3 regions of the Pseudomonas sp. LB3P14 genome follow, and region 3 is predicted to be linked to each of the others. Evidence: riboswitches for the same ligand, from Rfam matches in the RefSeq annotation. Region 3 holds a riboswitch; each other region holds the start of a gene.

Region 1 (9,939 bases), 860 kb from region 3:
AGATAGGTGCCGAAAATTTGCCCATCCACGCTTTGCGCACCGTCGCAGCGACCATCGTCCAGCTGCACGGCGGCGTTTTCCAACGCTGGCCCGGTGGTCACGCCGGCGTGAATTTCATAGCCGCTGACCGGCGCGTCTTCCAGCGCCAGACGTCCGCGCACATTGCGCAATTGCTTCTCTTCTTCGAGCTGCGTTTCGAACGCCAGCAAACCCAGACCGGCGCTGGAACCCGGTGCGCCTTCGAGGCCCAACGGGTCGTGCAACTGCTCGCCGAGCATTTGCAGGCCACCGCAGATGCCCAGCACTTTGCCGCCATAACGCAGATGACGACTGATCGCAGTGTCCCAGCCATTGGCCCGCAGATACGCGAGGTCGCTACGCACGCTTTTCGAGCCGGGGAGAATAATCAGGTCGGCCGGTGGAATCGTCTGGCCGGGGCCGATGAATTGCAGATCCACCTGCGGGTGCAAGCGTAGCGGATCAAAGTCGGTGTGGTTGCTGATGCGCGGCAGTACCGGCACCAGCACTTTCAGCACCTGGTCGGCCTTGTCAGTCTGACGCTGATCGATGCCGTCCTCGGCTTCCAGGTGCAGATCCATCACGTAAGGCAGAACGCCGATCACCGGTTTGCCGGTGCGCGCTTCCAGCCAGTCGAGGCCCGGTTGCAGCAAGGCGATGTCGCCGCGAAAACGGTTGATGATGAAGCCTTTGACCCGCGCCTGCTCGCTGGGCGACAGCAGTTCCAGCGTGCCCACCAGGTGCGCGAAAACCCCGCCGCGATTGATGTCGGCGATCAGCACCACCGGGCAATCCACCGCCTCGGCAAAGCCCATGTTGGCGATGTCGCCGGCGCGCAGATTGATCTCGGCCGGCGAGCCCGCGCCTTCGACCATGATCACCGGATACGCCGCGCTCAGCCGTTCATGGGAGGCCAGCACCGCTTGCATGGCAATGGCTTTGTAGTCGTGATACGCAACGGCGTTCATCGTCGTGACCGCACGACCATGGATGATCACTTGGGCGCCGGTATCGCTGTTGGGTTTGAGCAACACCGGATTCATGTCGGTGTGCGGCTCAAGGTTGGCCGCCTGAGCCTGTACCGCTTGTGCGCGACCGATCTCGCCACCGTCGGCAGTCACCGCACTGTTGAGTGCCATGTTCTGCGGTTTGAATGGCACCACGCTCACGCCCTGACGCGTGACCCAGCGGCACAACGCCGTTACCAACGTGCTTTTACCGGCGTCGGAAGTGGTGCCTTGCACCATCAACGTAGTCATTGGGTTTCCTTGGCGTAGGCTTCGAACGCTTGCGCGAGACGTGTCCAGTCGGTTTCATCGGCGGGCAACCCGAAACGCAGGCTGCTGTTGTGCGTGAACAATCGCAGCAGAATGCCGCGCCGGGCCATGAATTCGTGCAACGCTTCGGCGTGATCGGTGATCAGCCATTGAAACAAGGCGCAGCCGCCCTGGGGTTTGAAGCCGTGCTGTTCAAGCAGCAGCGCCAGACGTTCACTGACCTCTTCAGCGCGAACCCGTTGCCGGGCATGCCCTTCGGTATCCCGCAGACAGGCCTGACCCAGTACCCGCGTCGGCCCGCTGACCGCCCACGGCCCCACTTGCTCGGCCAGCAATTTGAGCAACTTGCGCTCGGCCAGCACGAACCCCAGGCGCACACCGGCCAGACCGAAAAACTTGCCGAAGGAACGCAACACGATCAACCCGACCTGATTGGCAAAAGGTGCGAGGCTCAGTTGCGGCGTGTTGTCCATGAACGCCTCGTCCACCACCAGCCAGCCACCGCGCTGGGCCAGCCGCGAATGCCAGTCGAGCAGCCGACTCGGTGTCAGGCTCAGGCCTGTAGGATTGTTCGGGTTGACCACCACCAGCACGTCGAAGCTGTCGAGGTAGAAGTCGACTTCCTGCTCCAACACTTCACGCACGATGTAGCCATTGCGGCGCCACGCTTCGGCGTGTTCGGCGTAACACGGCGAGAGCACGCCGACCTTGCCCGCCCGGCGCAAACGCGGCAACAACTGGATCGCCATTTGCGAACCGGCCACGGGCAGCACCTGAGCGGCGCCGTAATAATCACAGGCCGCCTGCTCCAGACCGTCATCGGTTTCCGGCAAACGCGCCCAGGCCCGCCACGGGATCTCCGGCACCGGAAACGGCCAGGGCGCCAGGCCGCTGGACAGGTCGAGCCAATCGGCTTCGGCGATGCCGTATTCGAGCGCCGCCTTGCGTAACCGACCACCGTGCTCAAGCATAGAATTCAGCCCCCACGCAGAGGATCAGCAACCATAACCATACCCCGCGCTGGACCAATTGCCAGCCACGGTCGATGGAGTCGGCGTCCGCCGGCACGCCTTCGCCCAGTTGCGGACGCTGATGCAGTTCACCGTGATAAATCGCCGCCCCGCCCAACTCGACACCGAGCGCACCGGCACCGGCCGCCATCACCGGGCCGGCATTCGGGCTGTCCCAGGTCGGGCCTTGGCGGCGCCAGCATTTCAGCGCGAGGCGGGTTTTGCCCAGCAGCGCGTAGGTCAACGCCACCAGGCGTGCGGGAATGTAGTTGAGGACGTCGTCGATCTTTGCCGCCGCCCAGCCGAAACGTTCGAAGCGTTCGTTGCGGTAACCCCACATCGCATCGAGGGTGTTGCTCAAACGGTAGAGCACCACACCGGGCGCACCCGCCACGGCAAACCAGAACAACGCGGCAAACACCGCGTCGCTGCCATTCTCCAATACGGATTCGGTGGCGGCGCGGGCGACTTCGGTTTTGTCCAGTTCGCTGGTCTGGCGGCTCACCAGGTAACCGACACGCTTGCGCGCCTCGTCCAGATCATCGCTGCGCAGCGCCTTGGCCACCGGCTCGACGTGTTCACCGAGGCTGCGCAGGCCGAGGGCGCAATAGAGCGCGAGAATTTCGACGATCCAGCCGACATAGGGCGCCCAGGAAAACGCTGTGGCCAGCAGGGTCAGCGGCAACACTGCGATCACCCAGGCAGTGACGCCATGACTGCGCCAGCCGCGACCAGCAGCGTTGAAACGTTGTTCGATGCGGTCGGCAAAACGGCCGAACGCCACCAGCGGATGCCAGCGTTTGGGTTCACCCAGCAGCGCATCCAGCGCAACCGCGGCGACACTCAACAACGCCACACTCATTGACTCACTCCCCAATAATTTTCGTACAGCAGCTCACTCAGCGGACGCGCCTGCGCCCAGCCTTCGAGTACCAGCATCGGTGCCGGATAGAATGCCTTGACCGGCCCCAGGCAAAGAACGGCCAAGGGCTTGGCACCGGCCGGCAAACCCAGCAGGTCCGCCAGGGCTTGCGGCTCGAACAGCGACACCCAGCCCATGCCCAGTCCTTCGGCGCGGGAGGCCAGCCAGAGGTTCTGGATCGCGCAGGACAACGAGGCCATGTCCATTTCCGGCAAGGTGCGACGGCCGAAAATATGGCGCTCGCGATCGTCCATCAGCGCGGCGACCAGCACCTCGGCGCAGTCGTTGATGCCTTCGACTTTCAGCTTCATGAATTCGTCGGTGCGCTCGCCGAGGGCTTCGGCGGTGCGGATGCGTTCTTCTTCCACCAGTAACTGGATCTTGCCGCGCAGGGCTCGATCGCTGATGCGGATGAACCGCCAGGGCTGCATCAGGCCGACACTCGGTGCCTGATGCGCAGCTTCGAGCAGGCGTCGCAGCAACTCGGGCTCGACGGTGCCGCCGCTGAAATGACGCATGTCACGGCGTTCGGCAATTGCCCGATACACCGCTTCGCGTTCGGCTTTGGAGAATGCGTTATCGGTCATGGCCTATTCGCGAGCAGGCTCGCTCCCACAGTGGACCGCGTTTCTTCAGCCAACCCACTTTCTACTGTGGGAGCGAGCCTGCTCGCGAAGGCGGCCTCAAGATCAGGCGCAAACAGCGCGGCAATCGCCGATGGATTGGACGGGAAATAGAAGTGCACATACGAGGCCGTCATCCGCCCTTCACGGTAAACCGCCTCTGCCCCTCGCCCACCGTTAGGGCTCAGGCCACGGGCGATTGGCTCAAGCTCGGTACTGGTCAGCGAATGGTGATAGGTGTGCCCGCGCAACGAACCTTCCGGCAACTCGACCGCCTGCAACGCCAACGCGGCCAGACGCTTTTGCATCACCGCATCCCCCGCCAGCAAGCCGACCAACTCAGCGCGAGTGCCCTCGACATCGGTCAACGAATCGAGCAAATAGAGCATGCCGCCACATTCGGCCAACAACGGTTTACCCGCCGCATGGTGAGCGCGAATCGCCGCCAGCATCGTGGTGTTCTGTGACAGCGCGACATGGTGCAATTCGGGATAACCGCCTGGCAGATAGAGGCTGTCTGCCTCCGGCAATTGCGCATCACGGATTGGCGAGAAAAACCGCAATTCGGCGCCCATGGCGCGCAGCAGATCCAGGCTTGCGCCGTAGGTGAAGGCAAACGCCTCGTCACGGGCCACGGCAATTCGCACGCCGGCCAGCAACGGTTCGGCAGCGATCACATCAGGGGCTGCGAATTCCACCGCCGGTGGCAGCGCGACCTCGCAACTGCTGGCCAGTGCATCGGCCGCCGCATCGAGGCGCAGATCGAGATCGTTCAACTCACTGGCCTGAACCAGACCCAAATGGCGACTCGGCAATTCGATCCCGGTTTCCCGGGACAAGGCGCCGTACCAGCGCAAACCTTCAGTGAGGCTGCCTTCAAGTAATTGCGCGTGACGCAGGGTACCGACGCGGTTGGCCAGCACACCGGCAAACGGCAAATCCGGCTGATAGCGCGCCAACCCCAACGCCAGTGCGCCAAAGGTCTGGGCCATGGCGGTGCCGTCGATCACACCCAGCACCGGCACACCGAAATGCCGCGCCAGATCAGCGCTGGACGGCGTACCGTCGAACAGCCCCATGACACCTTCAATGAGGATCAGATCGGCTTCGCCGGCAGCTTCCCACAACAGACGACGACTTTCCTGCTCGCCGACCATCCACATGTCCAGTTGATACACCGGCGCACCACTGGCGCGCTCTAGAATCATCGGGTCGAGAAAGTCCGGGCCGCACTTGAACACGCGAACCTTGCGCCCCTGATTGCGATGCAAACGGGCCAACGCCGCGGTGACGGTGGTCTTGCCCTGGCCGGAGGCCGGCGCGGCAATCAGCACCGCCGGGCAGTGACGGCTGATTTTCATAAAGTAGTATTCACAGCTCGACGCCTTTTTGCGCTTTGATCCCGGCCTGGAACGCGTGCTTGATCACGCCCATTTCGGTGACCGTGTCGGCCAGTTCGATCATCTCCGGCTTGGCGCCGCGACCGGTGACCACCACATGCTGCATCGGCGGACGCGCCTGCAAATCGCTGAGTACCTGATCGAGATCCAGATAACCGTGCTTGAGCGCAATGTTCAACTCGTCGAGCACCACCAGGCCAATCGACGGATCACGCAGCAATTCGCGGGACACGGCCCATGCGGCTTCAGCGGCGGCGATGTCACGCTGGCGATCCTGGGTTTCCCAGGTGAAGCCCTCGCCCATCACATGAAAACGCACCTGGTCCGGGAAACGCCGGAAGAACAATTCTTCGCCGGTGCTGTTGCGCCCCTTGATGAACTGCACCACGCCACACTGCATGCCGTGGCCCAAGGACCGGGCGAGCATGCCGAAGGCCGAGCTGCTTTTGCCTTTACCGTTGCCGGTCAGCACCAGCAGCAGGCCGCATTCATTCGGGGAGTTGGCGATGCGTTCGTCGATCACGGCTTTTTTGCGCAGCATGCGTGCCAGATGACGTTCGTCACGATCGGGGGTATCAGTCATGGGGGAGCTCTCCGTTGAGGCTGGATAACGGCGGGCAGGCACAAGAATAGACGGCAAAAAGCCTGGCATCGCCCACCGTGATGCCGCTGGATGGATCAGGCCGGTCTCCGGGCTCATGAGCGGCGATACGCCTGACCGCGCGCCTTCCCATGTCATATGACACAGTGGCTCAAGACGCAGTCTTCACTCATTTACCGTTGCGGGGGCAGCGCCGGGATCGTGGTTCTTCATTAGTTGAATGAACTCACTCACCGGCTTCCCTGTTTCACTCTGTCGACCAAGGCCACAGAGCACCTGAAACAAGCCGCGAAGGTTAGAGGGTTGGGGATGGAGCGTCAATTGAAGACGGGCGGCCTGCAAGCGAATAACTGCCGTTGATCAATTATCTGACGCCAATCTTGTGCCACACTCTCAGCAGTGATATCAAAGAGCCATAATCTCACAATACAAATTCAAGGGTGAGCCACATGCAAGGCATGATCATCAGCAATCCGAAGCTGGAATTCCTGCGCCCGGTGCTGGACCGCTGGTTTGACTGTATCGACCGCTACAACGCCGTACGCGGCGATAACGACACGCCTTACTGGTTCGATGAAAAAGCCAACCTGAGCCTGCTGTCCGCCGCTGCGTGGATGGCGGAAATGGTGACGCTGCAACAAACACCGACCCGTAAACAGACCGAAGAAGGCGAACGCAATGGCCGCGCCGACCTGTTTATCGCGACCAGCGAAGAACGCGCTTACCTTCAGGCGACCCAGCGCTGGCCACGCGTCAACAGCCTGAACCTGAGCCAAGCATTGCAGGACATCACCAGCGACGCCAAGCGCATCAGCTACGCCAGCGACCTGAAACTCGGCTGCCTGTTCGTCGCGCCGCAAAAAGCTCAGCAAAGTGCTACTCCGGAAGAACTCCAGGACATGGTCGACGACCTGCAAAAGGAACACAGCTGCGCGGTGGCCTGGTATTTCCCCTATGCCTATCGCAAGTTGCGCAACGAAGCCGGCAACTACCACCCCGGCATCGCCGTGCTGTTCAAGGAAGCCCGCGGCTGACCGGTTGAACCATCGCGCACCTGCGCTTCTCTATTGATTAGGTCAATGCATTCATAGGGAAGATCAGCATGCGCAAGCCTCAGCTCGCTCTCGTCATCGTGCTCGCCGGAGGGCTTGCCGCCTGCGGTGAAACCTCCAGGCTGCAAGTCTCCGACGGCACCGGCCCGTCGCCCAAGCTGCCAGAACCAAACAAAACCCTGATCCCGACGGTGAACATCGCCCCGGCGATCGGCTGGCCAAACGGCGCGAAACCCATAGCTGCGACAGGGACTCAGGTGGCGGCCTTTGCTGAAGGGCTCGATCACCCGCGCTGGCTCTATGTGTTGCCCAACGGCGACGTGCTGGTCGCCGAAACCAACGCACCACCCAAACCCGATGACGGCAAAGGCATCCGTGGCTGGGTCATGGGCAAAGTCATGGGCCGTGCCGGCGCCAAAGTACCGAGCCCGAATCGCATCACGCTGCTGCGGGACAAGGACCACGACGGCATCGCCGAAACCCGCACGGTGTTTCTGGAAAACCTCAACTCGCCCTTCGGCATGACCCTGGTCGGCAATGACCTGTACGTCGCCGACACGGACCGCTTGCTGCGCTTCCACTATGAAAACGGCGAGACGGCGATCAAGTCACAGCCAATGAAGGTGATCGACCTGCCGGGCGGTACGCTGAATCACCACTGGACCAAAAACGTCATCGCCAGCAAGGACGGCAGCAAGCTGTACGTCACGGTGGGCTCCAACAGCAACGTGGCCGAAAACGGCATGGACAAGGAAGAAGGTCGCGCGGCGATCTGGGAGGTGGATCGCGCCACCGGCAACCATCGGATCTTCGCCTCGGGGATTCGTAATCCAAACGGTCTAGCCTGGGAACCTCGGAGCGGCGCACTGTGGACGGCGGTCAACGAGCGCGATGAAATCGGCAGCGACCTGGTGCCGGACTACATCACTTCAGTGAAAGACGGCGGGTTCTACGGCTGGCCTTACAGTTATTACGGTCAGCACGTCGACATTCGCGTCGAGCCGCAAAACCCCGATCTGGTGGCCAAGGCCATTGCTCCGGATTATGCGGTGGGCCCGCATACCGCATCGCTGGGCCTGACGTTTGCTGAAGGCAACACGCTGCCGGCGCAGTTCAAGGAAGGCGCCTTCATCGGCCAGCATGGCTCGTGGAATCGTAAGCCGCACAGTGGCTACAAAGTGATTTTCGTACCGTTCAGCGCAGGGAAGCCGACCGGGCAGCCGATGGATGTGCTCACCGGCTTCCTCAATAACGAGGAAAAAGCCATGGGCCGCCCGGTAGGCGTGGTGATTGATCAGCAGGGTGGTTTGTTGGTCGCGGATGACGTGGGCAACAAGGTGTGGCGCGTATCGGCGGCCAAGTGAGCGCTTAGCGCTTGCGGCACAACGTCAATCCATCGCCCAACGGCAACAACGACAGATCCACACGCGAGTCATCCTTCAAGGCCCGATTGAGCGCCTGGATGGCTCGGGTGTCTTCGCTCTCGGGATTGTCCTCAAGCACCCGTCCGCTCCACAGCGTGTTATCAAACACTGCCAGACCGCCGACGCGCAGCAGACGCAGGGCGTGCTCCAGATAGCGTGGATAGTTGGCTTTGTCGGCATCAATGAAGATCAGGTCGAACTGCTCTTGCTGATCCAACTGAGCCAGGGTTTCCAACGCGGGCGCCAAGCGCAGATCAATCCGCTCGGCAAGCCCCGCCTCCTGCCAGTAACGGCGTGCGGTGGCGTTGTAATCGCCGGGAATGTCGCAGCAGATCAGCGAGCCGTCATCCGGCAATGCAGCCGCCATGCACAAGGCGCTGTAACCGGTGAAGGTGCCGACTTCCAGCAGACGCTTGGCGCCGGTGAGTTTCACCAGGAGCGCGAGGAACTGGCCCTGCTCGGGCGCCACTTGCCAGCGAGCCATGGGCAGCGCCTGGGTTTCGTCACGCAAACGCTTGAGCAGCGGCGTTTCACGCAGGGAAACATCGAGCAGGTATTGATACAGGGAATCGTCGAGATTGAGTGTGCGAGCGGTCATGACAACCTCTGCAATTTAGGGGTTGCGTGCCAAGTGCTCAGGTTGCAAGACGCGCTTGGCACTCAGATAGGCTTTCTGCCAGTAAGCTTTGGACAAGCTGTCGAGCTTCACCGTGCCGCCGGTGGCGGGCGCATGGACGAAGCGACCTTCGCCGACGTAGATCCCGGCGTGGCTGACCTGGGAGCCGCCATTGGTGGCGAAGAAGATCAGGTCCCCGGTTTGCAGACCTTCCTTGCCCACGCTGGCCGCTTGCATGCTGATCAACTCGCGCGTGGTACGCGGCAGGGAAATGCCGGCGACGTCACGATAGACGTAACCGATCAGCCCGCTGCAATCGAAACCCGAATCCGGCGTGTTGCCACCCCAACGGTACGGCGTGCCCACTAGGCCGAGCGCACGGAACAATACGTCTTCTGCCTCAGGGGAGAATGCTTGGGAGGAACTGAAAATAATGGGAGCGCGAACCACCGGCGCAGGTGGCGGTGTACGGCTGGCGCAGGCGCTGAGCAGCGCTGCGAAGAGCATGATTGCGAGGCGGGCCGACGTCGACATAAGCAGAACATCCTGATCTGGCTGCGGCTTTTTCTGCAGGGGGCGCAGAAAAGAAAACCGCCTGCGCAGGACGCAGGCGGTTTGCCATCAATAATAGATCAGGATTCTAGTCGCTACGCGGCAAACTTCAAGTAAGACTTTAAGTTCACCTTACAAAATGTCCGCTTACTTGCGTGCCGTGACGATAGTCGGGGCTGCAGTTGGTGCCATCGCCAGTGCGCGCTTGGCTTCGATGAAAGTCTTGCTCCAGTAGCTGTCGCCCAGGCTATCGATCCGGACACCACCGCTGCGGCGGCTGCTGGAATGGATGAACTGGTTGTCACCCAGGTAGATCCCGGCGTGACTGACGCGACCGCGACGGCCATTGGTGGCGAAAAACAGCAAGTCGCCAGGCTCCAGTTTGCTGCGCGAAACCAACGGAGCGTCCACGTTGATCATTTCGCGAGTGGAGCGTGGCAGGTT
Region 2 (9,939 bases), 700 kb from region 3:
CCAGTTCCGGGTCATTGCGCATCGCCAGGGCATTCTGCGCGGGCGCATCGACGGTCAGGTCATACTGCCCGGCGACGAGTGAGGAGTAGCGGATCATCGCCTCGGGTACGAAATCGATCTGAATCCGATCCAGATACGCCGGCCCCTGGTGATTGATGAAGTCCGCTGCCCAATGGTAGTCATTGCGCCGCACCAGGCTGATGCCTTGCTGACGGGTGTAACGCTCGACGACGAAGGGGCCTGAACCGACAGGCGCTTCACTCAGCCTGCGCGGATTGTCGGTGATTGCCTTGGGCGACATCATGGCCAGCCACGACTGCGCCAACACGTTGAGAAAAGCCGTGTAGGGTTCGCGCAGGTGCGCTTCAAAGGTGAAATCGTCGATGACCTTGCCGTCGACGTAGGGCGCAATGTACGCCGCCGCCAGGGGTGACTGGGTGGCAGGCGCACGCATGTGTTCCAGATTGATCTGCAAGGCCTTGGCATCGAAGCGCGAGCCGTCGCTGAAGGTCACGTCGTCGCGCAAGTGAAAGGTGTACGTCAGCCCGTCGGGAGAGATATCCCAGGATTTGGCGAGCCAGGGCGTGATGTTGCCCTGCTCATCCAGATACACCAGGTTGTCGTAGAGCAAACGCCCCAGCCACTGTGAATTGGTGTGGGAAATGGCATGCAGGTCCAGCGATCCGGTGTCGGCCGCCACGGACACCCGAAGCGTGCCACCGGACTCGCCCGGCGACTGCTCACGGTAGTCTCGTGCACTGTCGATTTCAGCGATGCTCGTTTGACTGCCGGGCGCTTTTGCAGCGTCGTCCGCCGGTGAGCAGCCACCCAGCATCAATCCAAGGCAAAGCGCCGCCACTGCGCGGAAATACCATTGATTATTCACGCGTTCATTCCATCAAAAAGTTGGGCGCCAGCGCCTGGCAGTGGGCGACCAGGTGGCTGCGCATCTGGGGTGTCAATCAGTTGAAGCGATAACTCACGCCACCGTAGATGCCGAAGCCGTCACTCGGATAAGAGCGTGCACGGTCAACGCCGCCATCGTCGTACGTCGGGCTGACGACCGTCGTGTAGTGGCGGTCGGTCAGGTTGCGTAGATCCAGATAGGTCGCCCAGGATTTCTTGGGCGAGTTCCATCCAATGGTCGCGCCGAAGACGTGATACGGCCTGGTGTAGAAGGAGTTGGCGTAGTCCACCGACATTTTCGAACCGATCTGCGTGTTGACCCCCACGTAAACACCATTGGCAAAGTCGTATTGCAGCTCGCCCTGGTAGTAATGTTTAGGAATGCCCGGCAATTCGTTGGCGTTGAACTTGTCGTCGTTGACGAAGTGGAAATCGCTGTAGGTATAAGCCTGGCGCAAGGTCAGCTTGTTGATATCGCTGCCCTGCCATAGCGTTGATTCGAGGCCGGCTTCCACGCCTTGGTGAATCGTCGCGCTGCCATTGGATTCAGCCGTGATCGCCGCCGTGGTAGTGGTCGCCGGTACGATTTCAACCGAGAGCAACTCATGGTTAACCCTGGAGTAGTAGTAACTCAGGCTCCAGACGTTATTGTCGAACTTGCCCCGTGTCCCCAGCTCAAAAGTGGTTGCCGTCTGATTGACCAGGTCCAGGCCTGCACGGGCGAGACCTCTGGCGGGCCCGCTGGTGAAGCTCGGCGGCGCGGTGAGGATCTGCCAGTCGCTTGGCGGCTCGACCGAACGGCTGATGTTGCCGTACACCTGAAAGTTCGGAGTGAAGTCGTAGCGCAGACCAATACGAGGTGCATAGTCCCAGTCATTCTTTTCAAAGCGATCGTTGGTAACCGGGTACTCCACTTCGGTTTCGCGCTTGGTGTAGATCATCGACAGACCCGTGGTGAGCCACAGGTCGTTGACCAGCTCTGTGTCATTACTGACATGGAAGACGTTATCCATGCCTTCGTAGCTCGCCTCACGGATCAGTGTGCCGACCGGTAACCCCGCCGTGGCGCCTGCCGGAATCCTCACATAGGTCTTCTGGAAGCCCTCACCCGGCAAATGCTTGGTCGACAGCAACCCGACGCGGGTCGTACTGGCATGGCCGAAAATTTCGTCGTCGCGCACGTACTGCACCGAAGCGGAAACATCCCTGTAACCCCATTTCGCGCGGTTCACCCCACCTCTGATGTCGATTGGGTAGTCGTGATACACCGCACCCAGTTCCAGCCGGGAATTGTCGTCCAGATGGATCGTGGTCTTGTTGGCGACCCAGGTCGAACCCGGCTGCTTGCGCGAAGCGTCCTGTGCAAGGTTGGTGGCATTGGCTCGACGTGGGTGATGCGCAATTTCATCGCGCGTCAGTAAGCCACCCGTGTCGTTATCGGTTTCGCGATAACGCAGGTAAAAGCGCGTTTCGATATTGGGATTAAATTTGTAGCCGAAGTTACCGGCGAAGCCCTTGCTCGATCCGTTCGTATGGTCCTGATAACCGTCCTGTTCCGAGTCCGTCAGGCTGAAGTAGTAATCGAAATCACCGAGCACCTGGCCTGACGCAATCTGACGCTTCTGATAGCCATAGCTGCCCGCCTCATAACGCACTTCCAGGGGCGCCGCGTCATAACCTGTTTTGGTGACATAGTTGACCGCGCCGCCCAGCGTCAGCGAGCCGTAATCGAAGCCGTTGGCGCCCCGCAGAATATCGGTGCGCGACAGTCCCAGCGGCTCGAACAACTCATAGGGCGTACCGCCAGGGCCACTGACCGGCAGCCCGTCGAACATTAAATACACACCGGAACGGAAGTAATTGACGCCCTTGTTGATGCCCGAGCCGCGGATGGACAGTTTGATCCCGTCAGCGCCGCCGACTGACTGAGCGTAAACACCCGGCTGGTAAGCCAACACATCCTGGTTGGTCGCGACGCGGCGTTTTTCCACGGTCGCGGAATCCACCTGCGCGGTACCGCCAGGGACTTCGTTGAGCACCTGCCTGGCCTGTTCTTTTTCGCTCAGCTGCTGACCCTGCACGACCACAGTAGCCAGACGTTTTGAATCAGCAGGCGCTGTATTTTCCTCACTTTCGCCCGTTGACGCGGCCCACACGCCCTGATGCGTCCCCAGCAACATAAGGCTCATGCTTAATGCACTAAATACACCCCGATGATTTTTGGGTCTTACGCTTGCGTAAGTTTGCCCCTTTACACGCAAAGATACTTCCAAAGCTCGACTCCCTTACTATGAATACGGGCGAGGCTTATTGATTTTTATATTCCTCAAGGGCGTCATTGCACACGCTATGCCAAACTTAATATTCGTTTTATTTCAATGACTTATTATTTTTAGTCGACAGAATTAAGTGTGATTCTGACGGCACTGTGTTCAGGTGATGTCTTCCAGGCAACAGTGAACACTTACTTATAATCAATGGGCCGTAAAAATGAACATCTGGTTATGAATAGTTGCGCACGGGCTTATAACGCTTTCCATGAAGGTCAAGCGATTCACACGCTTGCTCTAACCTGTCGCCTGCTCGTAGACTTTTTTACTTGAAGCCGACATGCACATACCCAGCGAGATCATCAGTGACCCAGAATATCTACGACAGCCCTGAGTTCTTCGACGGATACAGCCAACTGCCCCGCTCGCTCCAAGGACTGGCCGGTGCCCCGGAGTGGCCGGCGTTGAGATCGTTACTGCCGCAAATGTCCGGCCAGAAGGTCGTGGACCTGGGTTGCGGTTATGGCTGGTTTTGTCGATGGGCCGCCGACCAGGGCGCCGATCGCGTGCTGGGGCTGGATGTCTCGGAAAAGATGCTGGAGCGCGCTGTCGCCACCACACACGACTCACGGGTGATTTATAAGCGGGCCGACCTGGAGGGGCTCGAACTTGCCAAATCCGGTTTCACCCTGGCCTACAGCTCACTCGCGTTTCATTACATCAGTGACTTGGCAGGGCTATTGCGCAACGTACATGACGCACTGGTACCCGGTGCAAGGCTGGTGTTTTCCATTGAGCATCCCATCTATATGGCGTCACGCCGACCGGACTGGATCATAGACGCGCAAGGGCGCAAGTCATGGCCGGTAGACAGTTATCAGGTGGAAGGTCCCCGGTTGACGAACTGGCTCAGCGATGGCGTCGTCAAACAGCATCGAACGCTGGGCACGCTACTGAATCTGCTGATCCAGACCGGATTCACCCTCGATCACGTGAACGAATGGGGGCCGACCGAAGACGATCTTGCTGATCGCCCTGCACTTTCTGATGAAATCGAGCGACCCATGATGCTGATCGTGGCGGCCAGCCGTTGAGCGTCTGAACTGGTTGAATCCACGGCCAAAAGCGCTCAGTGGTGATATTCGGCATGATCGACTACCATGCCGGCCGCCGGTTTCCAAATGGGATTAATAGGGAATCCGAGATGCCTGACACGGCATCAAACGGAACTGCCCCCGCAACTGTAGGTGCTGAGCCTGCTCCTGAACTGCCACTGGGATCACTCCCGGGAAGGCTGGAGCCTGGCGACGACGCATCAGTCAGGAGACCTGCCGGCCAAGCAAATCACTAACCGGCGGGGTGTCCGGGAAGGACATCCTTGCGCCGGGCGTCACCTGAGTGACCGGCACTTCACTGCTTTATTGGCAGCGTTCGATGATGTGTTTCCAGTCCGTACCCCTGCTCTTGTACGGTCACATGGAGATTGCGTCATGCTGCTGTCCCGCCTTGCCACCCTCGTCACCGCCCTGGGTCTGTCCACCCTCGCCCATGCGGCCCCGACCCACTATCCCCTGACTGTCGAGAACTGTGGCAGCACGCTGACCTTTCAGCAGGCACCCAGCCGTGCCGTGACCATCGGCCAGGCGGGCACTGAAATGCTTTACGCCATGGGCCTTGGCAACAAGCTGGTCGGCACTTCGCTGTGGTTCAACGATGTGCTGACCAAGTACAAAACCGAGAACGACATGATCGAACGCCTGGCCGATAACGAGCCGAGTTTCGAGGCGGTGATCGGCAAGCGTCCACAGCTGGTGGCAGTGGAACTGGAGTGGATGATCGGCCCGCAAGGCGTGGTCGGTACTCGCGACCAGTTTCATGAACTGAAGATCCCGACCTACCTGATGCCCTCCGACTGCGAAGCCAAGGACAACCTGGTCGGTGCCGACGGCACACGGCTAGAGGCGTTTCGCATCAACAGCCTCTACAAAAGCATCAGCCAATTGGCTGAAATCTTCGATGTGCAGGAACGTGGCCAGCAGCTGAACGCCCAACTCAAGGCCAGCCTGGCCAAGTCCATTGCCACCGTACAGAACAAGGACCTGAAGCACACCAGTGCGCTGCTCTGGTTCTCCAGCGCCAGTCTGGATATCGACCCCTATGTCGCCGGGCACAAGGGCATCCCCGACTTCATGTTGAACACATTGGGTGTGCGCAACGTGGTGGAGTCCGATGAAGAATGGCCAACCGTCGGCTGGGAAACCATCGCCAAGGCCAACCCGACCTTCCTGGTCATCGCACGCATGGATCGCCGTCGCTTCCCGGCTGACGACTATCAAAAGAAACTGGAATTCCTGCGCAGCGACCCGGTGACCCGCAACATGGACGCCGTGAAAAACAACCGCATCATCATCCTCGACGCCATGGCCATGCAGGCCAGCGTGAGAATGTTCGACGGTCTTGAAACCCTGGCATCAGCCATCAACGGCTACGACCTGCCGAAATGACCGGGACGCTGATTCGTACGCTGCTGGCATTGCTGACACTGCTGTTGGCCGTGATTGCCGGTGTGGCCATCGGTGAAACGAGCATCGAACCGAGCGTGGTGTTCCAGGTGCTGGCCAACAAACTGTGGACGGCTGGTTATGTCCTCGACCCCATAGACGAAGGCATCGTCTGGAATTACCGCCTGACCCGCGCGCTGGTGGCAGCGGCCTGCGGTGCGGGCCTGGCCACCTGCGGGGTGATCCTGCAATCGCTGTTGCGCAACCCGCTGGCCGATCCTTATCTGCTCGGCATTTCCGCCGGCGCCTCGACGGGCGCTGTAATGGTGGCATTGCTGGGCCTCGGGGCGGGCCTGGTTTCGCTGTCGGTCGGGGCGTTTGCCGGCGCCGTTGCTGCCTTCGCCGTGGTTGTTTTGCTGGCCCGCGCCAGCGGTTCATCTGGCGGTACCGGGCAGATCATCCTGGCGGGGATTGCCGGGTCGCAGTTGTTCAATGCGCTCACGGCGTTTCTGATCACCAAGTCGGCCAGTTCCGAACAGGCCCGCGGCATCATGTTCTGGTTGCTCGGCAATCTCAGCGGTGTGCGCTGGCCGTCGGTGTGGCTGTCGGTGCCCGTGGCATTGACCGGTCTCGCGGTGTGCCTGTGGCACCGTCGGGCGCTGGATGCCTTCACCTTTGGCGCCGACTCAGCCGCCTCGCTCGGCATTCCGGTACGCCGAGTGCAATTTCTGCTGATTAGCTGCGCCGCACTGGTGACGGCAGTGATGGTGTCGATTGTCGGCTCCATCGGTTTCGTCGGACTGGTCATCCCCCATGCCGTGCGACTGCTGCTGGGCACCCGGCATGCGCGTCTGCTGCCGGCGAGTGCGCTGGGTGGTGCAGTGTTTCTGATCGCCGCCGATGTCCTCTCCCGGACGCTGATCAAAGGCCAGGTGATCCCGGTCGGCGTCATCACTGCACTGGTTGGAGCGCCGGTGTTCGCGTTGATCCTGATCGGTCGGAGGAATGCCCGATGAATGCTGCCTCGCCTGTTATCGGCGACTCCGTACTACATTGTTCCGGCCTCGGGTTCCATGTCCGCGACGCTGAGTTGCTGCACGGTATCCGCCTGGACATCCGTCGCGGTGAAACCCTTGGCCTTGTCGGGCCCAACGGTTCGGGAAAATCCACGCTGCTCAAACTGCTGGCCGGCGTGCGCGTCCCCAGCCGGGGAGACATCCACCTCAACGGCCAGCGCCTCAAGACACTGTCACGGCGAACCATCGCGCAAACCCTGGCGGTGGTTGAGCAACAGGCCGACACCTTGGATGCCATCAGTGTGTTTGACGCCGTAGCCCTGGGCCGAACGCCGTGGCTGTCGGCCTTGAGCCCGTGGTCGAGTGAGGACGATGCCATCGTCCTGCAGGCGCTGCGCGACGTCGATGCGGCGCACCTGAAAAACCGTACCTGGCAAAGCCTATCCGGCGGTGAACGTCAGCGAGTCCACATCGCTCGCGCCCTGGCCCAGCGCCCGCAGATTCTGTTGCTGGACGAACCGACCAATCACTTGGATATCCAGCATCAACTCGCCATTCTAAATGTTGTACAGGCGCTGCCGGTGACGACATTGATAGCCCTGCATGACCTGAATCAGGCGCTGACCTGTGATCGTTTGGCGGTACTGGAACGGGGGCGATTGGTGGCCCTCGGCAAGCCACTTGAGGTGCTGACACCGCAGCGCCTGCGGGACACGTTTGGCGTGCAGGCGCATTACCTGATCGACCCGTTCGACGGCGCGCAGATCCTGCGATTTCGCTCTGTTTAAGCCGTCCTCAGGACCTTATAGCTTGAACTGCGCTACCAGGGCATTGAAGGAGACGGCAAGCCGCGACAGTTCCTGGCTGGAAGCGCTGGTCTGGTTGGCACCCGCAGCGGTCTGGGTCGAGAGGTCCTGGATGTTCAGCAGATTACGGTCCACCTCACGGGCGACTTGGGCCTGTTCTTCGGACGCCGAAGCGATCACCAGATTGCGCTCGTTGATGGTGACGACCCTGTCTGTAATCTTCTCCAGCGCCGCCCCGGCGCTCTGGGCCAGTTCCTGAGTGTTGGTGGCCAGCGACAGGCTCTTGCCCATGGCAGTGACGGCCCCATTAGCGCCCGATTGCACGGTCCTGATCATGCCTTCGATTTCTACGGTCGAGGCTTGGGTGCGGTGGGCGAGCGCGCGCACTTCATCGGCCACCACCGCAAAACCGCGCCCTTGTTCGCCAGCACGGGCGGCTTCGATCGCAGCGTTGAGCGCCAGCAGGTTGGTCTGTTCGGCGATGCTGCGGATCACGTCCAGTACCTTGCTGACTTCCCGAATATGCCCGGCCAGTTCGGTCACCGTCTCGGTCGACTCGGTGATCTCTTCCACCATGGTGCTGATGCCCATGAGCGTATGGTGGACCTGACTGCGGCCATGAGCGGCGTCTTCGGTCGCGGCATTAGAGGCTTCGGAGGTCGACACGGCGTTGCGCGCCACTTCCTCGACTGCCGCTGTCATCTCATTGACAGCGGTGGCCGCCTGCTGGATTTCATCATTCTGCCGCGTCAGGCCCCGGGTACTTTCCTCGGTGACCGCGCTCAGCTCTTCGGCGGCGGAGGCCAACTGATCCGAGGCGCTGGCGATCTGCTGAAGGGTGTGCTTCAAGCCGCCCTGCATGTCCGCCAAGGCATTGAGCAGTTGCCCCGCTTCATCGCCACGGCGAGTGGAAATGCTCTGTGTCAGATCGCCACCGGCAATTCGCTGGGCACTAGCGACCGCCACCGCCAGTGGGCGAGTGATCATGCGCGTAATTAGAATGCCTAGAGCGACAGCCACCAGAAAGGCGATCACGATCCCGACCAGCAGGATCAGCGTGGAGCTGGCTTCGAGTTCCTGCGCCCCCTCGGCACCTTCTTTGATCTGCCGCTTGTTCGAATCGATCATCACCCGCAGGTAATCGCGGGCTTGAATAAACACGTCAACCGACAACGCGTTCAAACGATTGCGTGCCTGATCAAGATCACCGGCGTCTACCGACTCAAGGACCTTCCCGGCACCTGCCACATAACCGGGCCACAGTTCTTTGTACTTGTCCCCCGCTGTCCGCTCATCAACCGCCAGAGGTGTGGCACGGTAGGTCGCGAAGGCGTCTTCCGCCCGAGCCAGATCCTTCGCCAGGTTCTGGCGAACACGCGTCTTGTCCGCTTCGGACACGTCGCCGGCGTGAGCGTCAAGCAACCGGTAAAGCCCGCGGTTGTGAGCGACCAGGCTGGTCATGGTTTCGTTGATGTTGCCCACTGAGACCAGGCTGTTGGAAAAGGTCAAAGACAGCGCAGTCGCCAAACGGTTGATCCCGACCATCCCCAGCCCACCCACGATTAGGGTGATCAGGGCGCAGGTGACGAACGAGGTCAAAAGCTTGGTCGAAAATTTGGACTGATTCAGAAGGTTCACGTGGCAAACTCGATGGGATTAGAGGTAATAAAAATGGAGAACGACCACTACCGCGAAAGTGTTCGCGGTAGTGGTACTGATTGACAACAAAACTGCATCACCCCGTTGGGATAGTTGATTAAGGATTAAAGGTGAACCTTAAGAAAGGCTCGCGGAAATCGACTCCATTAAAAATGGAGTCCTGTCGCTTAGAACCGATAGGTTGCCTGCACGGAAGCCCCATTCGCACTATTGTCGTAATTGGCACTGTATTCAGGTTGAAGACCAGAGTTGTCCGCCTGCTTCACCGAGACTTTGGAATCCCAGAGATAGCCATAAGCAAAGTCTATCGTCAGGTCGGAATTCGGCGAATAAGCGCCACCCAAGGTCACGGCCTGGCGATTCCCGACCGGAATGCGCACGCTGCGATCGGCATTCCTGATGGGTGATGGATCATAGGCGTAGCCTGCGCGCAGCAGCCATTGCTGGTTCACTTGATAGGAGCCGCCAACTGCGGCGCTCCAAGTGTCGCGCCAGTTCATTTCTTCGATCACAGTTCCCATGCCAGCCGCCTGGCCCACGGGGGAAAGACCGCTGTTGACTGCCTCGACCTTCTGGATCCGGCTCCAACGTTTCCAGGTGGTTCCCAGGTATCCCTTCCAGCGACTATTGAAATGATGCGTGATAGACGTGTCCACGGATTCGGGCATCGTGAGGTCTATCTTGTTGTCATAATTTCCGTCCAGCGGGATAACGCTCGGGGAGCCAGAAACCTCAGTATGCCCCTTGAGTTCATAGTCCACCTTCGAGTGATAGTTAATCC
Region 3 (9,939 bases):
CTTCATCCAACCCCGATTGCATCAACGCTTCGTGCTCGGCACGCACCTTGGCGGCCAGGGGGTTGAGGTCGTCCGACTCGTCGAGGGCGGCGACCGCTTGCACGGCGGCGTCGAACAGGCGGATCAAGTTGGCAAAGGCATCGCGAAAGAATCCGGACACGCGCAAGGTCACGTCCACACGCGGCCGGTCCAGCAGACTCAGCGGCAGAATTTCGAAGTCGTCGACCCGCTGACTGCCCGTGGCCCAGACCGGGCGCACGCCCATTAGCGCCATGGCCTGAGCGATGTCATCGCCGCCGGTGCGCATGGTCGCGGTGCCCCACACCGACAGGCCGAGTTGGCGCAGATGATCGCCGTGGTCTTGCAGGTGTCGTTCAAGAATCAGGTTGGCCGACTGGAAACCGATGCGCCACGCGGTGGTGGTCGGCAGGTTACGCACGTCCACCGAATAGAAGTTGCGCCCGGTCGGCAGCACGTCGAGTCGACCGCGACTCGGCGCACCGCTGGGGCCGGCCGGCACGAAGCGACCACTTAGCGCGTCGAGCAGACCGCGCATTTCCGCCGGACCGCAGGCGTCCAGCCGTGGAGCGACGACTTCACGCAGGCTGTCGATGATGGCTTTCACCTCTGACCAGCCTGATTCGTTCAGCAGCTCAACTTCAGTGCTCAATGCCTGCTCGATCAGCTGTGTGGCGAACAGCTCCAGACGTTCGCGGGTATCACCTGCTGTGCGCCAGACTTCGTCGGTGAGGGTTTGCAGTTCAATCGGACGCGGCCCGGTCCAAGGTTCGGCGAGCGCACAATCCAGCGGATCGAAGCCCAACGCGAACGCCTTGGCCAGCGCCCGCAGCAGACTCGACTGGGCGCCACGCCCATCTCCCCGCGGGATACGCAACAACGCCAGCAAGGTGTCGATGCGCAAACGCCCGGTCGGCGACTCGCCGAACACATGCAAACCATCGCGGATCTGCGACTCTTTCAAGTCGCACAAATACGTGTCCAGACGCGGCAACCAGATCGCCGCATCGGCATCACTGTCGAGTTTTTCGTCCAGTTGCAGTTCGCGATCGATGTGCGTCTCGCGCACCAGTTGCAGGATGTCGCGCTGCAATTCCCGGGCACGGCGCGGATCGAGCAATTGCGCTTCGTAATACTCGTCGGCGAGTAATTCGAGGTTGCGTAACGGGCCGTAAGTTTCGGCGCGGGTCAGCGGCGGCATCAGGTGATCGATGATCACCGCCTGCGTACGACGCTTGGCCTGGGCGCCCTCGCCCGGATCGTTGACGATGAACGGATAGATGTTCGGCAACGGCCCGAGCAGCGCATCCGGCCAGCAATTTTCCGACAGCCCGACGCCCTTGCCCGGCAGCCATTCGAGGTTGCCGTGCTTGCCGACGTGGATCACGCCGTGGGCGCCGTAGGTGTTACGCAACCAGAAGTAGAAGGCCAGATAACCGTGAGGCGGCACCAGGTCCGGGTCGTGATACACCGCGCTCGGATCAACCTGATAACCCCGCGCCGGTTGAATGCCGACGAAGGTCAGGCCAAAACGCAGCCCGGCGATCATCATTCGCCCGCCACGGAACATCGGATCGCTTTGCGGCGTGCCCCAGCGTTCCAGTACGGCCTGGCGGTTGGATTCGGGCAAGGCGTTGAACATCAGCAGGTAGTCGTCCATCGACAGGCTTTGCTGACATGGACGCTGGTCAAGGGTGTCGAGGTCGTTGCTGACACCACCGAGCAATTGCTGGATCAACGCGGTGCCAGTGTCCGGCAACTCCGCCGGTAGTGGATAACCTTCGGTATGCAGCGCACGGAGGATATTCAGCGCGGCGGCCGGGGTGTCGAGGCCCACGCCGTTGCCGATGCGCCCATCACGAGTCGGGTAGTTGGCGAGGATCAGGGCGATGCGTTTCTCGCCATTGGGCACGCGCGCCAGATCGATCCAGCGCCGCGCCAGTTCGGCGACAAAATCCATGCGTTCAGGTTGCGGTCGGTAGCAGACCACGTCCGACTGGCTGCGCTCACTGCGCCAAGCCAGGTCCTTGAAGCTGATCGGCCGGCTGATGATTCGGCCATCCAGTTCCGGCAGCGCGATGTGCATCGCCAAATCGCGTGGACCGAGCCCCTGTTCACTGGCGCGCCAACCGGGCTCGTTGTCCTGGGCGCAAATCGCCTGAATGACCGGGATGTTGCGACGAAACGGTCGCAGGTGCGGCGCTTCGGGGCTGGATTGAGCGAAGCCGGTGGTGTTGAGAATCACGCCGGCTTCGACTTCATCCAACCAGTCCTCGACCGCCGTCAGGCAGCCGGGCTCTTTCAAACTGGCCAGCGCAATCGGCAACGGGTTCAACCCCGCGGCCTGTAAACGCTGGCAGAAAACATCTATGAAACCGGTGTTCGCCGCCTGCAAATGCGAACGGTAAAACAGCACCGCCGCGACCGGTTGATCAGCCTGCCAGTCGGCTTGCCAATCGTGAAGGTCTGCGGGGCTTTTTTGCGGATGGTAGATCGCCGTGCGTGGCAGGGTTTGCGGCTCGGCCCAGGCGTAGTCGCGATCCAGCCAACGATTGGCGAGGCAGCGGAAAAAATCCAGGGCATTGCTCATGCCGCCCTGACGCAAAAACTGCCAAAGCCGATCGCGGTCGCAGGCAGCCACCGTGCTCAGGTCGCTGAGTTCCGGGTCCGGGCGGTCATCGCCGGGCACCAGAATCAGCTGCACGCCGCGCTGGGACAACTCCACCAAACGCTCCACGCCATAACGCCAATAGGCGATGCCGCCGTGCAGCGAGATCAGAATCACCTTGGCGTGGCGCAGCACTTGGTCGACATACAGGTCAACCGACGCGTGATTCTGCACCTGCATCGGGTTGGCCAGGCGCACGCTCGGGTAATCGTCGGGCAACTGCTGTGCGGCTTCGGCGAGCAGCGCGAGGCTGGAGTCGCCGCTGCACAGGATCACCAGCTCGGCAGGGGTTTGTCCAAGGTCGGCAATGTTGTCATCCGACACGAAACCGCCGGGCTGGGTCCTGAGCAGGTGCATGGCTTAAACGCTGAGCGCAGCGCGCAATTGCGTTTCGATTAGAATTGCGTCCAGTTCCTGGCCGATCAATACCAGGCGCGTGGTGCGCGCTTCGTCGGCGCCCCACTGACGGTCGAAATGCTTGTCGAAACGAGTGCCCACGCCCTGGATCAACAGGCGCATCGGTTTGTTCGGAATCGCCGCAAAGCCTTTGACGCGCAAGATGCCGTGTTGAACCACCAGTTGCGTCAGCGCGTCCAACAGCAGGCTTTCGTCGGCTTGCGGCAGTTCGATGGAGATCGAATCGAAAGCATCGTGATCGTGATCGTCTTCACCTTCATGGTGGTGATCGTGATGGCTGTGACGGCCGTCGATGTGTTCTTCGGAACCGGCACCGAGGCCGATCAGCACGTCCAGTGGCAGGCGACCGCTGCTGGCTTCGATGACTTTCACCGCGGGCGGCAATTCTTCGGCGACTTCCAGGCGCACACGGGCCAGGTCTTCGGGGCTGATCAGGTCGGCCTTGTTGAGGATCACCAGGTCGGCGCTGGCCAGTTGGTCGGCGAACAGCTCGTGCAGCGGCGATTCGTGGTCCAGGTTCGGGTCGAGTTTGCGCTGGGCATCGACCTGGTCCGGGAAAGCAGCGAAGGTGCCGGCGGCGACCGCTGGGCTGTCGACCACGGTGATGACCGCGTCAACAGTGCAGGCGCTGCGGATTTCCGGCCACTGGAAAGCTTGCACCAGCGGTTTTGGCAGGGCCAGACCAGAGGTTTCGATGAGGATGTGGTCGAGGTCGCCGCGACGGGCGACCAATTCGCGCATCACCGGGAAGAACTCTTCTTGAACGGTGCAGCACAGGCAGCCGTTGGCCAATTCATAAACGCGACCGTTGGCTTCTTCTTCCGTGCAGCCGATGGAGCACTGCTTGAGGATTTCGCCGTCGATGCCCAGCTCGCCGAACTCGTTGACGATCACCGCGATGCGGCGGCCCTGAGCGTTGTCGAGCATGTGCCGCAGCAACGTGGTTTTGCCCGAGCCGAGGAAGCCGGTAACGATGGTGACGGGGAGTTTGGCCAGTGTTTTCATCGGATGCCCTTTGGCAAGGTGGCGGGCATACGGGACGACGACCGGCAACGCGGACGCGCGTGCCTGAAGAGTTCGCCACCGGATCACCCCGCCCGGTTGAAAGTGAGAATCTGTGTCGAGGCAGGTCTCCTGGCTGACGGCTTGCCAGTCGTTCGACTGACGTTGGCTGCGCCTTCCCGCGGGCCCGATGGACAGGGCTTGCAGTGGCGTGGCAGCTAACAGAACCGTTCACAGTTGCGGGGGCAGCCGCGGCATCGACCGCGTTCCCTTCTTAGCTTCGGCAGACGCCGAAGAACCTCGAAAGCGCAAGGCTACGCATGGTGTGGGGGCGGGTCAATGTCTTGTGGCGCCCTCACCGGCCCCTTCGCGGGCAAGTCGGGTCGCCGCATCGCTCGCTCCTACAAAGAACGCCGCCGTCCTGTAGGAGCGAGGCTTGCCCGCGAAGAATTCACCTCGGTGTCGAGTTGAGAACCCTTGCCAATTGACGCCCAACCCCCGCCCATGCTCTCCTACACGCCTTGTTACGGGTGCCCTTCACAGGGTGAAACGGGAAACCGGTGAATCATGTGCTTTACTCTAAGGCCATGTCAGTCCGGTGCTGCCCCCGCAACGGTAAGCGAGCGAAGCGTCAGATCCACTGTGCCAGCAGTTCGGCATGGGAAGGTGATGCTTGCAGGTCAAGGCGAAAGCCAGCGCCCCTCGTGAGCCCGGAGACCGGCCCGCAACACAAAGTGACCATTACGATCACTGAATAACAAACCCGCGGTGGGCGGGCGCTGTTTGAACCTCTGCGCGCCCGACTCGCAGGGGTCTTCCATGCGCTCCATTCACCCGCTGACAGACCAGAGGGAAGCGCCATGTCGATCATCAGCAGTACCGGCAGCAACACCGATAAGAGCACCGCCAGCACCACCACGACCCTGACTCAACGCCTGACCGCCGCCGTGTGTGCGTCGATCCTTGGCGCTAGCCTTGTTTATTTCGCTGGTTTCTCGCACATCGAAGCGGTGCACAATGCCGCGCACGATACCCGCCACAGCTCTGCATTCCCGTGCCATTGAGACCTGCTGACATGATCAAGCGTATTGCGCAAACCGCAGGGTTCACCGGGCTGCTGGCCGCCCTGCTGCTGACCCTGCTGCAAAGCTTCTGGGTCGCTCCGCTGATTTTGCAGGCCGAAACCTACGAAAAATCCGAGCCGGCCGCTGTTGAAGTCCACGAACACGCCGGTGCTGTCGCCGCTCACACCCACGACGCCGAAGCCTGGGAACCGGAAGACGGCTGGCAGCGCGTGCTGTCGACCACGGGCGGCAACCTGGTGGTAGCGGTCGGTTTCGCCCTGATGCTCGCCGGTCTTTACACCTTGCGCGCACCGACTCGTACTTCCCAAGGCCTGCTCTGGGGCCTGGCCGGTTATGCGACGTTCGTGCTGGCACCCACCCTCGGTCTGCCGCCTGAGCTGCCGGGCACTGCCGCTGCTGATTTGGCGCAACGGCAGATCTGGTGGATCGGCACTGCCGCCTCCACTGCGGTCGGCATCGCATTGATCGTGTTCAGCCGCCACTGGCTGATGAAAGTGCTCGGCGTGGCCATTCTGGCCGTTCCTCACGTGATCGGCGCACCACAACCGGAAGTCCACTCGATGCTGGCTCCAGAAGCCCTGGAAGCTCAGTTCAAAATCGCTTCGCAGCTGACCAACGTCGCGTTCTGGCTGGCCCTGGGCCTGATCAGTGCCTGGTTGTTCCGCCGCAAAAGCGATGGTCAATACCACGCATGACTGACACCCGCGCAGCGCCGACCCTGGTGGTCGGCCTGGGCTGCCAGCGCGGCTGCCCCGTCAGCACGCTGCGGGCGCTGCTCGATCAGGCGTTACAGGCTCATAAAATCGAACTTCACCAGATCAAGGCGCTGGCCAGCATCGACCTGAAGCGCGAAGAACCTGGTTTGATCGAATTGGCCGAACAACTAGCGCTGCCCCTGAAGTATTTCAGCAGTGAACAATTGAAAGGTTACAAACCGCAACTCAGCCACCACTCGGACATCGCGTTCGAACGCACCGGCTGCTACGGCGTCGCGGAAAGTGCCGCCCTGGCCATGGCCGAACAGTTGGCCCAGGCACCAGCAAAATTGCTGATTTCACGACAAAAATATGCCCAGGCCACCTTGGCATTAGCCTGCGCCGCCTGAAATCCCCGATAATCTCACTCTTCGATCATGAGCAATCTTCATCTGAAGCCTTGCCCTGCCCCTTTTTCTCACAGGAACCGACGATGACCGTCTACTTCATTGGCGCAGGTCCCGGCGACCCGGAACTGATCACCGTCAAAGGCCAACGGCTGATTCGCAGCTGCCCGGTGATCATCTACGCCGGCTCCCTGGTGCCCGCCGCCGTGCTGGAAGGCCATCGCGCCGAACACGTGGTCAACAGCGCCGAACTGCACCTGGAACAGATCATCGAGCTGATCAAGACTGCCCATGCCAATGGCCAGGACGTGGCCCGGGTGCACTCCGGCGATCCGAGTCTTTACGGTGCCATTGGCGAGCAGATTCGCTACCTGCGCGAACTCGACATCCCTTTTGAAATTATTCCCGGCGTCACAGCCACGGCGGCCTGCGCGGCACTGCTGGGCGCCGAACTGACATTACCCGATGTGTCGCAAAGCGTGATCCTGACCCGCTACGCCGACAAGACCGCTATGCCCGCCGGCGAAGAGCTGGGCAGCCTGGCGCAGCATGGGGCGACCATGGCGATTCATCTAGGGGTCAATCATCTGGAGAAAATCCTGGTTGAATTGCTGCCGCACTACGGCGCGGACTGCCCGATCGCGGTGATTCACCGAGCGACCTGGCCGGATCAGGATTGGGTGGTGGGGACGCTTGAAGACATTGCCGCGAAGGTTGAAGCCAAGGGGTTTCGGCGCACGGCGTTGATTCTGGTGGGCAGAGTGTTGGGCAGTGATCACTTCAGTGAGTCGTCGCTGTATCGCGCTGGGCATGCGCATCTCTTCCGACCCTGATCGTTCCCACGCGGACGGTTCGACGCCTCGACGTGGGAACGATCAAAAAAAACGGCACTCACGGGTGCCGTTTTTTCTTTTCGCAGCGAACGCCTTAGTAGTAGGCGTTTTCTTTCTGCGTGTGGTCGGTGACGTCACGAACACCCTTGAGCTCGGGAATGCGCTCGAGCAACGTGCGCTCGATGCCTTCGCGCAGGGTGACGTCCGCCTGGCCGCAGCCCTGGCAACCGCCGCCGAACTTCAGTACGGCGATGCCGTCTTCGACCACATCGATCAGGCTGACCTGACCGCCGTGGCTGGCCAGCCCCGGGTTGATCTCGGTTTGCAGGTAGTAGTTGATGCGCTCGTTGACCGGGCTGTCGGCGTTGACCATCGGGACTTTGGCGTTTGGTGCCTTGATGGTCAGCTGGCCGCCCATGCGGTCGGTGGCGTAGTCGACTACCGCATCGTCCAGGAAGGCTTCGCTGAACGAGTCGATGTAAGCGGTGAAGCTTTTCAGCCCCAGCGCCGTGTCTTCAGGTTTTTCTTCGCCCGGCTTGCAGTAAGCAATGCAGGTTTCGGCGTACTGAGTGCCAGGCTGGGTGATAAAGACGCGGATGCCGATGCCTGGGGTGTTCTGCTTGGAGAGCAGATCAGCCAGATAATCGTGGGCGGCGTCGGTGATGGTAATAGCGGTCATGGAAACTCCTCGCAGGCTTGGGCGCAGTTTACGCCAATCATCGCGCCGTACAAAGTCCTAGTATTTTTGTCGGGAAAGATGCGCCTGTCGATGAACATCTGATCACCGCAACCCCTGTAGGAGCGAAGCTTGCTCGCGAAAGCGGTCTGATAGTCGGCATCCATGCTGAATGTCAGCCCCCTTTCGCGAGCAAGCTTCGCTCCTACAGGGGTTCGGCGGTGCGTGTTCAGGCTTTCGATCAAAGATTCTCGTACCGGTTCATGTCCAGCACGCCCTCTTCCACCGGATCGGTCTCATGCACGTACCGGCTCAGGTCATGGAAGTAGAACCAGAACTGCGGATGGCTGCGGCGAATGCCCCAGCGCTCGACGATTTTTTCGAAGCGATTGGCGTCCTTGGCGTTTTCCATGGCATCCACGAATGCCGGCACTTGCTCGGCCGGGATGTTGAACATGAAGTTCGGATAGCTGCTGAGCACGCCCGGGTAAATAGTCACGGTGTCGAGCCCTGGCTGATACCGCAGCGATTCACCCAGCAGGAACGCCACGTTACTGTGCGCGCGGTTGCGCAGCAGGCTGTAGACCTCGCGTTTGCCGCTCTGGGTTTCGATGCGCAGCAGGGTCGCTTCCGGCAACTGACCAATGACCTTCAATCCAGCCGCCGGACGCGAAGTCAGGCGACTCAAGGCCTGCTCGGCGCTCTGCAATGCCGGATCGATGTTCGGCCGCGAGCAATAAGCGCCGTCACAACGGTTGATCGGATCAGGCTTGGCGTTGAGGTCCCCGTAACGGGCCAGCAACTGCATGGCGAAATCGCGTTTCGGGTCCTTTTCGTCCAGCACCAGCGCCGTCTCTTTGTCGTTATCGATGGACTCGTAGTCCAGCCACATCTTGAATTTGCCGCCGCTCTGGTACCAATCGTCGAGGTAATCATCCCGCGAATCGGCGGGCATCAGGCGCAGGAAGTTTTGCTCGGCGCCGTTGCGGATCAGGTCGAAGTACAGGCGCGTTTGCGCCTGATGGGAGACGTTGCCGAACACGTCGAAGTTGACCGCCAACTGATAATAAGTGCGCTCCAGCAGCGGGAAGTCGAACAGCCACATCGTTTGCGGCACGTCACCGATCAGGCCTTTGTTCACCGAGGCACTGTCGAAATGCCGGAAGATCGTCAGCAGCGCGTTATCGTTGCCGGCCCACAAGGTCGACCAGCTCGGCGGCGGCGCATCGGCGTAACTGTCACGGCGCAGCGCCTCGTACTCGTTACGCTTGTTGCGGTAGTCATGCCACAGGCTCAGGACACTGCCAACATCGTCGTTCTGCCCCGGCATCGCCAGCAACGGCGTGGCCTGGCCGCGATACTTCGGATCGATGATGTAGAGGTCGTGCTCAGGCGCCTGGAACAGTGCCCAGAAGTTATCGCGGATCACATCAGTGGCGATCTGGCCGCGGCACACCGGGCCGCGAATGAAGGTGCGCACGAAGTATTCGGCGTTATCGAGCATGAACTGATAACGCGCCTGGGCCGGGATCGCCTCGAACGTGGTGAACGGATTGGCCCGACGCTCCGGCCCGTAGCCCGGCAAGGCGTTAACCTGCCATTTGCCGTTATAGAAGAGGCTTTTGATCCGCGCCATCTTCGCCGCGCTCAACGGGTAGGTGATGTGGGTCTTTTGCACAACCACGCCTTGCACCGGCCACAAGCGGTAATACACCTGAGTGCCCGGATCGTCATTCGGGCGGCGTGTGTTGATCAGATCGATAGGCTGGCCGGTCGGCGTGCGTGAACGAACCCACTGAAAGAAATGTCCCGGCGCGCCGTCCTTGAAATAGAGATGAGCGAGAAACCAGTGCTCGAACAACCAGCGCCCCACCAGGCTTTGCCGTGCGCCCGGTGCGTTGAGCAGGTTTTCCCACTGCACCACCTGCAACGCTTCTTTGGCGCTCGGCACAAGGCCTTGCTCGTCAATCGGCGCGCCGGACGCCAGCCAGCGTTGCAGCGTCTGGTATTGCTGATCGGTCAGGCCGGTGACCGCCAGCGGCATGCCCTCTTTGGGATGTGATTTGGCGTAGCCGTCGAACTCGGCCGGCATGGCGCACATGTTTTCCCGGTTCAGTCCAAGGACGATGTCTTCCGGC

Evidence for each region. Region 3 has a riboswitch for cobalamin ahead of ACYZT5_RS02915 (CbtB domain-containing protein). Riboswitches for the same ligand answer to the same signal wherever they lie in the genome.
Region 1: another riboswitch for cobalamin. It lies ahead of cobO (cob(I)yrinic acid a,c-diamide adenosyltransferase); the one in region 3 lies ahead of ACYZT5_RS02915 (CbtB domain-containing protein).
Region 2: another riboswitch for cobalamin. It lies ahead of ACYZT5_RS06125 (ABC transporter substrate-binding protein); the one in region 3 lies ahead of ACYZT5_RS02915 (CbtB domain-containing protein).

What each region holds. Positions count from the first base shown of each region.
Region 1 covers NZ_CM142714.1:7,269,266-7,279,204, reverse strand. The annotation lists gene ACYZT5_RS33470 (cobyric acid synthase) at 1-1,277, opposite strand, end outside; gene cobD (threonine-phosphate decarboxylase CobD) at 1,274-2,266, opposite strand; gene cbiB (adenosylcobinamide-phosphate synthase CbiB) at 2,259-3,167, opposite strand; gene bluB (5,6-dimethylbenzimidazole synthase) at 3,164-3,814, opposite strand; gene ACYZT5_RS33450 (cobyrinate a,c-diamide synthase) at 3,811-5,211, opposite strand; gene cobO (cob(I)yrinic acid a,c-diamide adenosyltransferase) at 5,222-5,833, opposite strand; cobalamin riboswitch at 5,915-6,146, opposite strand; gene ACYZT5_RS33440 (hypothetical protein) at 6,301-6,885, shown strand; gene ACYZT5_RS33435 (PQQ-dependent sugar dehydrogenase) at 6,954-8,267, shown strand; gene ACYZT5_RS33430 (O-methyltransferase) at 8,272-8,925, opposite strand; gene ACYZT5_RS33425 (C40 family peptidase) at 8,941-9,477, opposite strand; gene ACYZT5_RS33420 (C40 family peptidase) at 9,643-9,939, opposite strand, start outside.
Region 2 covers NZ_CM142714.1:1,315,189-1,325,127, reverse strand. The annotation lists gene ACYZT5_RS06140 (ABC transporter substrate-binding protein) at 1-886, opposite strand, end outside; gene ACYZT5_RS06135 (TonB-dependent receptor family protein) at 963-3,086, opposite strand; gene ACYZT5_RS06130 (class I SAM-dependent methyltransferase) at 3,542-4,270, shown strand; cobalamin riboswitch at 4,331-4,526, shown strand; gene ACYZT5_RS06125 (ABC transporter substrate-binding protein) at 4,667-5,680, shown strand; gene ACYZT5_RS06120 (FecCD family ABC transporter permease) at 5,677-6,693, shown strand; partial or broken gene ACYZT5_RS06115 (ABC transporter ATP-binding protein) at 6,810-7,233, shown strand; partial or broken gene ACYZT5_RS06110 (methyl-accepting chemotaxis protein) at 7,497-8,093, opposite strand; partial or broken gene ACYZT5_RS06105 (MCP four helix bundle domain-containing protein) at 8,403-9,137, opposite strand; gene ACYZT5_RS06100 (outer membrane protein transport protein) at 9,326-9,939, opposite strand, start outside.
Region 3 covers NZ_CM142714.1:615,354-625,292, reverse strand. The annotation lists gene cobN (cobaltochelatase subunit CobN) at 1-3,043, opposite strand, end outside; gene cobW (cobalamin biosynthesis protein CobW) at 3,047-4,108, opposite strand; cobalamin riboswitch at 4,211-4,423, opposite strand; cobalamin riboswitch at 4,617-4,845, shown strand; gene ACYZT5_RS02915 (CbtB domain-containing protein) at 4,966-5,169, shown strand; gene ACYZT5_RS02910 (CbtA family protein) at 5,181-5,885, shown strand; gene ACYZT5_RS02905 (cobalamin biosynthesis protein) at 5,882-6,295, shown strand; gene cobM (precorrin-4 C(11)-methyltransferase) at 6,379-7,125, shown strand; gene nfuA (Fe-S biogenesis protein NfuA) at 7,220-7,804, opposite strand; gene ACYZT5_RS02890 (fatty acid cis/trans isomerase) at 8,043-9,939, opposite strand, start outside.